DNA from 3 places in the Oryzomicrobium sp. genome. Region 1 is predicted to be linked to each of the others. Evidence: predicted binding sites of a transcription regulator. Region 1 holds the regulator's gene; each other region holds the start of a gene.
The links. The regulator FNR, encoded in region 1, switches genes on or off when oxygen is low (the NO sensors DNR and NnrR bind a similar motif). The targets are predictions, from matches to a motif close to TTGANCTAGNTCAA.
Positions count from the first base shown of each region.

Region 2: the regulator FNR is predicted to act here: its motif matches at 1,365-1,378, upstream of V7Z98_RS02540 (cytochrome-c peroxidase).
Region 3: the regulator FNR is predicted to act here: its motif matches at 2,029-2,042, upstream of V7Z98_RS07285 (DUF2249 domain-containing protein).

Region 1 covers NZ_DAISLS010000002.1:56,418-59,688, forward strand. Annotated here, with positions in the region: gene hemN (oxygen-independent coproporphyrinogen III oxidase) at 1-1,064, opposite strand, end outside; gene fnr (fumarate/nitrate reduction transcriptional regulator Fnr) at 1,165-1,908, shown strand; gene V7Z98_RS01765 (hemerythrin domain-containing protein) at 1,953-2,504, opposite strand; gene V7Z98_RS01770 (SirB2 family protein) at 2,516-2,914, opposite strand; gene V7Z98_RS01775 (hypothetical protein) at 2,919-3,271, opposite strand, start outside.
Region 2 covers NZ_DAISLS010000002.1:228,226-231,496, forward strand. Annotated here, with positions in the region: gene V7Z98_RS02525 (phosphoglycolate phosphatase) at 1-31, opposite strand, end outside; gene rpe (ribulose-phosphate 3-epimerase) at 56-745, opposite strand; gene apaG (Co2+/Mg2+ efflux protein ApaG) at 884-1,294, shown strand; gene V7Z98_RS02540 (cytochrome-c peroxidase) at 1,449-2,426, shown strand; gene V7Z98_RS02545 (hypothetical protein) at 2,948-3,163, opposite strand.
Region 3 covers NZ_DAISLS010000006.1:168,983-172,253, forward strand. Annotated here, with positions in the region: gene V7Z98_RS07275 (CobD/CbiB family protein) at 1-664, shown strand, start outside; gene V7Z98_RS07280 (acetyl-CoA C-acyltransferase family protein) at 724-1,902, shown strand; gene V7Z98_RS07285 (DUF2249 domain-containing protein) at 2,104-2,367, shown strand; gene V7Z98_RS07290 (methyl-accepting chemotaxis protein) at 2,572-3,271, shown strand, end outside.

The sequences.
Region 1 (3,271 bases):
GTCGGCCCCACCTTGGCGATCGACGAGATGCCGAAGGCCAGCATGTCGCAGTCGGCGTGGGTCGAGTAGCCCTGGAAGTTGCGGTGCAGCCGTCCCTGGCGCTGGGCCACCGCCAGCTCGTCGTCGGGCTTGGCGAAGTGGTCCATGCCGATGAAGACGTAGCCGGCCTCGGTGAGTTTCTTGATCGCCAGTTGCAGGATCTGCAGCTTGGCGTCGGCGCTGGGCAGATCGGCCTCGAGGATGCGCCGCTGCGGCTTGAAGTGGTGCGGCAGGTGGGCGTAGTTGTAGATCGACAGGCGATCCGGGCTCATCGCCAGAACCCGCTCCAGGGTACGGTTGAAGCCCATCACGGTCTGGTGCGGCAGGCCGTAGATGAGGTCCATGGAAATCGACTGGAAGCCGTTGGCCCGGGCCGCTTCGACCACGTTGACCGTCTCGGCCTCGGACTGGATGCGGTTGACCGCCACCTGCACGCGCTCGTCGAAGTCCTGCACGCCGATGCTCATGCGGTTGAAGCCCAATTCGCCGAGCACTTCCACGGTGGCGGTATCCACCTTGCGCGGGTCTACCTCGATGGAGAACTCGCCGTCCGGCAGCAGGTGGAAATACTTGCGGGTGAGCGCCATCAACTGGCGCATCTCGTCATGGGAGAGGAAGGTGGGCGTGCCGCCGCCCCAGTGCAACTGGGCCACGTCGCGGCTGCCGTCCAGGCTCTCGGCCTGGAGGGCCAGTTCCTTGCCCAGGTACTTGATGTACTTGGCGCTGCGCCCGTGATCCTTGGTGATGATCTTGTTGCAGGCGCAGTAGTAGCAGATGGTATTGCAGAAAGGGAGGTGGAAGTATAATGACAACGCACGTCCCGCCGCACTCAACGGCCCGCCCACACCGCCGATCTCGCGTTTGCCGAGCCAGGCCTTGAGCGCCTCGGCATCGAAGGCTTCGACAAAACGGTCTGCCGTCGGATAGGACGTGTAACGCGGGCCGCTGATGTCGAAACGTTGGATGATCTCGGGATCGAAGACGACGTTGGAGGCGTTGGGGGTCGAAGAGAGCGGAAGCGCCATTGCAGGGTAATATGAGGGTTGTTCCTAAGTATTCATTGTAAGGAACAGATTCACGTTGACCTGGATCAAACCGCAATTTGCCTAGGGGCACGCACTCGTTATGTCCGAAAACCGGGCTCTGAAAACCGTCAATCTTTCGGTCATCAAGACCGCCTGTTCCAACTGCAATCTGCGCGAGTTGTGCCTGCCGCTCGGCCTGAATTCCCAGGAAATGGCCAAGCTCGAGGAAATCGTTTCCACCCGCAAGCGCGTCAAGCGCGGCGACCTGCTCTACCGGGCCGGCCAGCCCTTCGAAGCCCTCTACGCCATCCGCAGCGGCTTCTTCAAGACCGACGTGATCATGGAGGACGGCCGCGACCAGGTCACCGGCTTCCAGATGTCCGGCGAACTGCTCGGGTTGGACGGCATCAGCAGCGAGAACCACTCCTGCAACGCCATCGCCCTGGAAGACAGCGAGGTCTGCCTGATCCCCTTCGACTACCTGGAGCGCCTGTCGCGCCAGGTGCCGACCCTGCAAAACCACTTCCACAAGGTGATGAGCCGGGAGATCGTGCGCGACCACGGCGTGATGATGCTGCTCGGCACCATGCGCGCCGAAGAACGCCTGGCGGCCTTCCTGCTCAACCTGTCGCAGCGCTTCGTCGCCCGGGGCTATTCCCCCGCCGAGTTCTACCTGCGCATGACTCGGGAGGAGATCGGCAGCTACCTGGGCCTCAAGCTCGAAACCGTCTCCCGCTCCTTCTCCAAATTCCAGGAAGAAGGGCTGATCGCGGTGCAGCAGAAGCACATCCGCATCCTCGACATCCCGGGCCTGAAGCGCCTGATGAGCCACACCCCGGTCTGACGGCCCCTTCAGGGCACATCGCCAGACCTCTCCCTCTCATCGCTTCACGACGGCATCGGCGCCCCGCGCCGTGCCGCCATGTGCCCGCCCAGACGGCGCGCCACCTCCTCCGGCAGCACCCGCTTGGCCAGGGGCAGCAGTTCGGCCGTTTCCAGCGCGATGTGCTCCCGATACAGGGCCGCCAACCCCGCCACCATCTCGGCCGACAGGTCCGCCGCCCCACCGGCAAGCAGCTTGCCCAGGTGATCGAGCATGGCGTCCCGGGCCACGTCCATGCGCCGGTGGTCCTCTAGCAGGCGCCCGACCAGGGCCTCCACCTCGCCGCTGGCAGCCTCCTGGCCAGTCACAGCGGCCTTCAGGGCGGGGAACAGGTCCGTTTCCTCGTCCTCGTGATGGTGCGGCGCGGCCACGGTGAAGTAACGCACCACCCCCTCGATGGCCTGCCGGGCGGCGGTATCGACGCCATGGCGGGGCAGGTGCTCCACCAGGCGTTCCAGGGTCTTCAGCTGGGCTTCGATGCGGCCATGGCAGGCGTCGAGCATTTCCAGGGGTTCGTCGAAGGACGGGGCGGCCGGGCCGAGCAGGGATGCGGACATGGAACGGACTTTCAGGCGAGGAAGAGGAAGAAGCCCCAGGGATTGCGGGTCAGGGCCACCGAAACGATGTAGGCGAAGCAGGCCAGGGCCAGGATCAGAAAGACGATCCGCACGCCCTTGGTTCGACCGCGCTTCAAGGCCACGGTGCCGCACAGGATGTAGGCCAGCAGCCCCAACACCTTGGCGGTGAGCCACCCTTGGACGAAGGGGTATTGGTGCAGCAGGGCTGCCAGGCTGAGGGCGCTGACCAGCAGCAGGGTATCGATCACGTGAGGCGCGATGCGCAACACCCGGGCCTGGAGCCGGGGCGAATCGGCCAGCATCAGGCCGCCGCGCAGCAGGAAGCCCAGGCCGGACAGGGCCACGCAGGTGACGTGCAGGTGCTTGAGGATCAGGTAGGCAGTGGTCATTCGCTCATCCTTGGTCGAGGCAGTCGGCGATGCGTCGGCATTCGTGCCGGTAGAGGCGCAGCCCCCCCAGCAGGTTGGCGGCGAGCAGGGTGAAGGCGAGCAATACCAGGGCGCCGGCCAGGGGGGCCAGCCAATCCGGCGCCAGGGGCGCGGCAAGCAACGCCACCAAGGCCGCCGCGTGGCCGCGCAGGTGGCGCATCATGCCCGCTTCTGGCAGCAGGCGCTTCATGTTGGGCGGAATCACCCGCCCCCGTCCCCGGTTCTGCAAGTCGAGCCAGATCAGGAACGGCATTATTTTGTAGAGCATGCCGCAGATCACCGGGATGAACCCGCCGAACAAGGCCAGCACCCCGATCC
Region 2 (3,271 bases), 170 kb from region 1:
CCAGGTCCAGGGTTACCGAAAGGAGCGCCATGGCAGTCACCGGCCCGTCGCCCACTCAGGCCTTGGCCAGTTCGGCGCGCAAGGCGGCGATGACCGAGTCGTAGCGATTGCGGTCGCTGTCCTTGCCGGCCCCGTACACGGCCGAACCGGCGACGAAGGCGTCGGCCCCGGCCCGGGCGATTTCGGCGATGTTGTCCACCTTCACCCCGCCGTCGATCTCCAGGCGGATGCTGCGGCCGGTGCGGGCGGTGTAGGCGTCGATCTTGGCCCGGGCCTCGCGCAGCTTGTCCAGGGTGCCGGGAATGAATTTTTGCCCGCCGAATCCCGGGTTCACGCTCATCAGCAGCACCACGTCGAGCTTGTCCATGACGTAGTCCATGTAGGTAAGCGGCGTGGCCGGGTTGAACACTAGGCCGGCCTGGCAGCCGGAATCGCGGATCAAGCCCAGGGTGCGGTCCACGTGGTCGGAGGCTTCAGGGTGGAAGGTGATGATGTTGGCGCCGGCCTTGGCGAAGTCCGGGACGATGCGGTCCACCGGCTTGACCATGAGGTGCACGTCGATCGGCGCGGCGGTGCACGGGCGGATCGCCTCGCACACCAGGGGGCCGATGGTGAGGTTGGGGACGTAGTGGTTGTCCATCACGTCGAAGTGGATCCAGTCGGCGCCGGAGGCGATCACGGCGGAGACTTCTTCGCCCAGCTTGGCGAAGTTGGCGGAAAGGATGCTGGGGGCGATGACGTGCATGGCGGAGGCCGAAGGGGCAAAAAGGCGAAGGGGCGATTTTACCGCGAACCCCATCCTGACTCCGCTGTCAGAATGCAACCCCAACCCGGACGCTGCCATCCCGGCGCCCGGCCCACGAACGCTTACAACAAGACCGCCATGGCCACCATCACCAGCCCCGACCCCGAGCAGTCCCGGGACGACTACGCCGTCCGCGTCAGCGCCGTCCCCCAGTTCATCCCCGAGCAGTCCGACAGCGACGCCGGACGCTACATCTTCGCCTACACCATCACCATCGAGAACGTCGGTCGCGTCGCTGCCAAGCTGGTGTCGCGCCACTGGATCATCACCGACGCCCGGAACGAGGTCCAGGAAGTGCGCGGCATCGGCGTAATCGGCCAGCAGCCCCTGCTACGTCCCGGCGAGCGCTTCGAATACACCAGCGGCTGCTCCCTGCCCACCCCGGTGGGCACCATGCGCGGCACCTACCGCATGGAAGCCGACGACGGCACCGCCTTCGACGCCGACATCCCGGAATTCACCCTGGCCGCCCCCCGGGTGCTGCACTGAGCCGGCCTTTTTTCCCCGTCATGAATAGGCACGCCCTATCGCAGCCATAGGGCATGCCTATTGCAAGCCATTGATTTAAATCAACATTGATCCTGACGTGAAACGGACAATCCCCTTCTGATAACAAGGTTTTTCAACCAGCAAGGGAGATGTCATGAAAAAGAGAGTCGCATTGCCCCTCCTCGTCGCGGGGCTCCTCGTCGCCGGTGCCAGCCAGGCCGCCGACCCCTACGGCAAGTTCAAGGAACTGTTCAAGCCCCTGCCGGCCATCGCCCCGATTCCGGCGGACAACCCCCAGACCGAGGCCAAGGTCGAGCTGGGCAAGATGCTCTACTTCGACGCCCGCCTGTCCGGCGACGGCACCATCGCCTGCGCCACCTGCCACAACCCGGCCCTAGGCTTCACCGACCGCATCCCCCGGGCCATCGGCCACGGCGCCGCCCGCGGGCCGCGCAACTCGCCTACCACCCTGAACGCCGCCTTCCTCACCTCCCAGTTCTGGGACGGCCGCGCCCCCACCCTGGAAGCCCAGGCCCTGGGCCCCCTCCAGGCCAACATCGAGCACAACATCACCCTGGACAAGGCGATCGCCGTGCTGAAGGGCTTCCCCGAGTACCAGAAGCGCTTCGCCGACGTGTTCGGCGGCAAGGACCCGGTCAATCCGGACAACCTGGCCAAGGCCATCGCTGCCTTCGAGCGCACCCTGATCACGCCGAACTCCCCCTTCGACCGCTACCTGGCCGGGGATGAATCGGCGATCAGCACCCAGCAGAAGAAGGGCATGAAGGCCTTCGTCGAAAAGGGCTGCGTCGGCTGCCACAACGGCCCCAACTTCACCGACGGCAACTTCTACGCCATCAAGGTGCCGGGCTCCACCGACGAAGGACGCTACACGGTGACCAAGAAGGAGAGCGACAAGCACGCCTTCCGCACCCAGACCCTGCGCAACGTGGCCCTGACCTACCCGTACTTCAACAACGGCTCGGTGTGGAAGCTCGACGAGGCGGTGAAGATCATGGGCAAGGAAATGCTCAAGACCGACCTGAGCAAGGATGAGGTGGACGACCTGGTGGCCTTTCTGCACGGCCTGACCGGCGAGATGCCCAAGTTCACCATCCCGGCCCTGCCGTAAGCCGCCAGGCCCGCAGCAACCACGAACGGGGGCGCAAGCCCCCGTTTTCGTTGGGCACGCCTACTCCAGCCGCCCACCCCGGGCGCGGCCAAGGGAAGCGGACTTTTCCGGGCGCAGGGTGCGCAGGTGCGGCGTTCGTAGTAAAAGCGGGGATCTGCTCGATTGCGTGGGATTGGCGCGATGGCCCGCCCCGGTGCTGTGCAAGGCTAGAAACCGGCCCAGCCCGACCAACGCGCCCTCTGGCACGGAGTATCGCCCGGATATTTCAGGCCCAACCCCGGCTCTCCGCCCGCCAAGCCATCGTCAACCGCGATGGCTGTTTTTAGCCCCTGCTGAAACCCCACGACTGGCGTGGGGTTTGGCGGTGCATCAAAAAGTGCCATCGCCGTTGACGATGGCAAAAGAGAGTCTAGCCGCCGTAAAGCCAGGGCCGGAGTAGCGCCACCTGTCGGACCGGGGCCATGGCAAGGCACGGAGGTTTGCCCAGCGGCCGCCGCCATCGCCGGGGTGCCTCGGTGGACTCAACGATCCGCCGCGTTGGCGGGTGGGATGCGCCCCTCGTCCATGCGCTCGCCGTAGATTTCCACCGCCATCAGCCCGGCGATCAGGGCCACGATCACGGCGCAGGCGATCGCCCCGAAGATCAGGGTGCCGCGCCGTTCCGACTGCGCCGCTGCCCGCACTGCCGCCTGTTCCGCCGCCCGCTTGGCCGCGGCCGGGTCCTGGTGATCGCTCATGGCTGTCGCTTCCGCAAGATAAACGCCCATTATCCGCCCTTTCGCCCGCCGCCTTCCTGCCGGAGGTCAGCGCGGTCGCCAATGAAAAAGCCCGCGCGCAAATGCGGC
Region 3 (3,271 bases), on a different contig from region 1:
CCTGCCCCGGGCACGGGAATTGCTGACCGCCTGGCGCGGCCGCAGCGCCGAATCCTTCTCGTCCGACGAGATCGCCCGGGTGACCATTGAAGAAGGGCTGGCCGCTGCCTACCGCCACGTTTTCGCCGTGGTTTTCTGGTTCGTGCTGCTGCCCGGCCCCATGGGCGCCGTGCTGTACCGGCTGGCGGCCCACCTGGCGGACCGCTGGGGCCGCCGTGCCGATCTCGCCGCAGGGTCTCGACTTGGGGAGTCGTCTCCGGGTGTGGACGGCAGCGTGGCGGTGGCGACGCTCGAATTCGGCCGCTTCGGCGAATTTGCGCAACAATCGTTTGCCATCATCGACTGGCTGCCGGCCCGGGTGACGGCCTTCATCTTTGCCATCGTCGGCAATTTCGAGGACGCCGCCTACTGCTGGCGCACCCAGGCTGCGGCCTGGGGCCAAGGCCAGTTGGGCATCGTCCTGGCGGCCGGCGCCGGCGCCCTGGGCATCCGCCTGGGCCAGCCCCTGACGGAAGGGGGCGAGCTCATCGACCGGGCCGAGCTGGGTGTGGGCGACGACGCCGACGTGGATTCGCTGCAAAGCGCGGTGGGCCTGGTCTGGCGGGCCCTGGTGCTGTGGTTGTTCTTGTTGCTGCTGCTGGGGCTGGCCAGCTGGGTCGGCTAGGCGCCGGAGGTTAGGCGCGGGCAGCGGTTTTCCCAAAGGTTTTACTAGGAGGGAGTTTCATGAGCAAAGAAGTTGTTGTCCTGAGCGCTGTCCGTTCCGCCATCGGTGGCTTCGGCGGTTCCCTGAGCACCCTTGAGCCCGCCGAACTGGGCGGCCTGGTGATGAAGGAAGCCGTGGCCCGTTCCGGCGTGGATCCGCAGCAGATCAACTACGTCACCGTCGGCAACTGCGTTCCCACCGACTCCCGCTACGCCTACGTGCCCCGCGTGGCCTCCATCCAGGCCGGCCTGTCCATGGATTCCGTGGCCATGCAGGTCAACCGCCTGTGCTCCTCCGGCCTCCAGGCCATCGTCTCCACCGCCCAGAACATCCTGCTCGGCGACTGTGAGTACGGCATCGGCGGCGGCGTCGAAGTCATGTCCCGTGGCGGCTACATGATGCCCGCCCTGCGCTCCGGCGCCCGCATGGGCGACACCAAGGCCATCGACATGATGGTGGCGGTGCTCACCGATCCCTTCGGCGTGGGCCACATGGGCATCACCGCCGAGAATCTGGCGACCAAGTGGAACATCAGCCGCGAAGAGCAGGACGCTCTCGCCCTGGAATCCCAGACCCGCGCCGCCAAGGCCATCGCCGAGGGCCGCTTCAAGTCCCAGATCGTCCCCATCACCCTGCAAAGCCGCAAGGGCGACGTGGTGTTCGACACCGACGAGCATCCCCGGGCCACCACCATGGAGTCCCTGGCCAAGATGAAGCCGGCCTTCAAGAAGGACGGCTCCGTCACCGCCGGCAATGCCTCCGGCATCAACGACGGTGCGGCCTTCTTCGTCCTGGCCGAGGCCGCCGCGGCCGCCAAGTCCGGCTACAAGCCCATGGCCCGCCTGGTTTCCTACGCTGTGGCCGGCGTGCCCAACGACGTGATGGGCGAAGGCCCGATCCCGGCGACCAAGCTGGCGCTGAAGAAGGCCGGCCTGTCCCTGGACCAGATGGACGTGATCGAGTCCAACGAAGCCTTCGCCGCCCAGGCCATCGCCGTCTCCAAGGGCCTGGGCCTCGACCCGGTCAAGACCAACCCCAACGGCGGCGCCATCGCCCTGGGTCACCCGGTGGGCTGCTCCGGCGCCTTTATCGCCACCAAGGCCCTGTACGAGTTGCAGCGCGTGGGCGGCAAGTACGCCCTGGTGACCATGTGCATCGGCGGCGGCCAGGGCATCGCGGCGATTTTCGAGCGTCTCTGATCCCGCGCGGCCTCCCGGCCCTTGGCTGGGAGCGCTTTGCGGCCGAACGGCATACCCTTCGGGGTATGCCGTTTTTGTTTGCGCCCCGGCTGTCCAAGGCAGGGGAGGGGCGGGACGGTCGGCGAATTGATGGGAATCAAGGCGCCGGAGGGAGTACCCGACAAAAATTGTCGGGAATTCAACCCCCAGCCGAGGAATCCCATGGCCCACGATTGTTCCATCCCCGTCATCCAGGACGGCATCTACGGTTTCGACGCCCGGGGCGTCGCCAAGCGCTTCCGCCACGCCGCCATCTTCGGTGCCCTGGACGCCCTCCAGCCCGGCGAGACCATGCGTTTCTGCAACGACCACGATCCCCTGCCGCTGCTGGCCCAGATCAACCAGTTCTTCGGCGACCGGGTGGCGATCCAGTACGTTCAACGCGAACCCGGCGAAATCGTCATCGACTTCCGGGTCCAAGGCTGATCCCGCCTTACCGTCTTACCCCCCTTTGGCCCCCGATTCGTTCGGGGGTTTTTCTTTTTAATCGCACCGTAGTGGTGCATTGGTAAGGTTCTGATTTCTGGCCCGTTTATTGCAACGTGTGCCGGTAGTTCGGCTGTGATTTGTCATTCAGAATAAGTAAACATTTGGCATAATGTGTAATACGGTTTCAGGGAGTGTCGGCATATGAAAAAGAATTTTCCGGTCACGGGGGCGGAAACCCCGTTTCCGGCGGGCAAGTACATCGTTTCCAAGACCGATCTGAAGGGGATCACCACCTACGCCAACGACGCCTTCGTCGAGCTGTCCGGCTTTACCCGGGAGGAGCTGATCGGCCACAGCCACAACGTGGTGCGCCACCCGGACATGCCGCCCCAGGCCTTCCAGAACCTGTGGGACACCCTCAAGGTGGGACGCCCCTGGCGCGGCATCGTCAAGAACCGCTGCAAGAGCGGCGACCACTACTGGGTGGACGCCCTGGTGGTGCCGGTACGTCAGGACAACCAGACCATCGGCTACATGTCGGTGCGCACTGCCCCGTCCCGGGAGCAGATCGCCGCCGCCGAGGCGCTGTACACCCGCCTGAATGAAACCGGGGGAAGCCTGCCCAAGCCCCGCTCCCGTGCTCGCTTCGGCCTGAGCGCGCGCTTGGGGCTGGCCACCGCCGGGGTGATGGGGGCGATGGTGCTGTCCGGCGTATTGAGTTGGTTTGGCCAGGACCTGGGCCTGGACGCCGGCCTGGAGCGCTACCTGATCCAGGGGCTGACCCTGGGGGGGCTGCTTGCTGGCGGCGCCATGGCCTGGGTGCACCGGGACATCTTCGCCGCCTTCCGCCGGGTCGAATCCAGCCTGGACCGCATTGCCCAGGGCGACCTGTCCGAGCTGA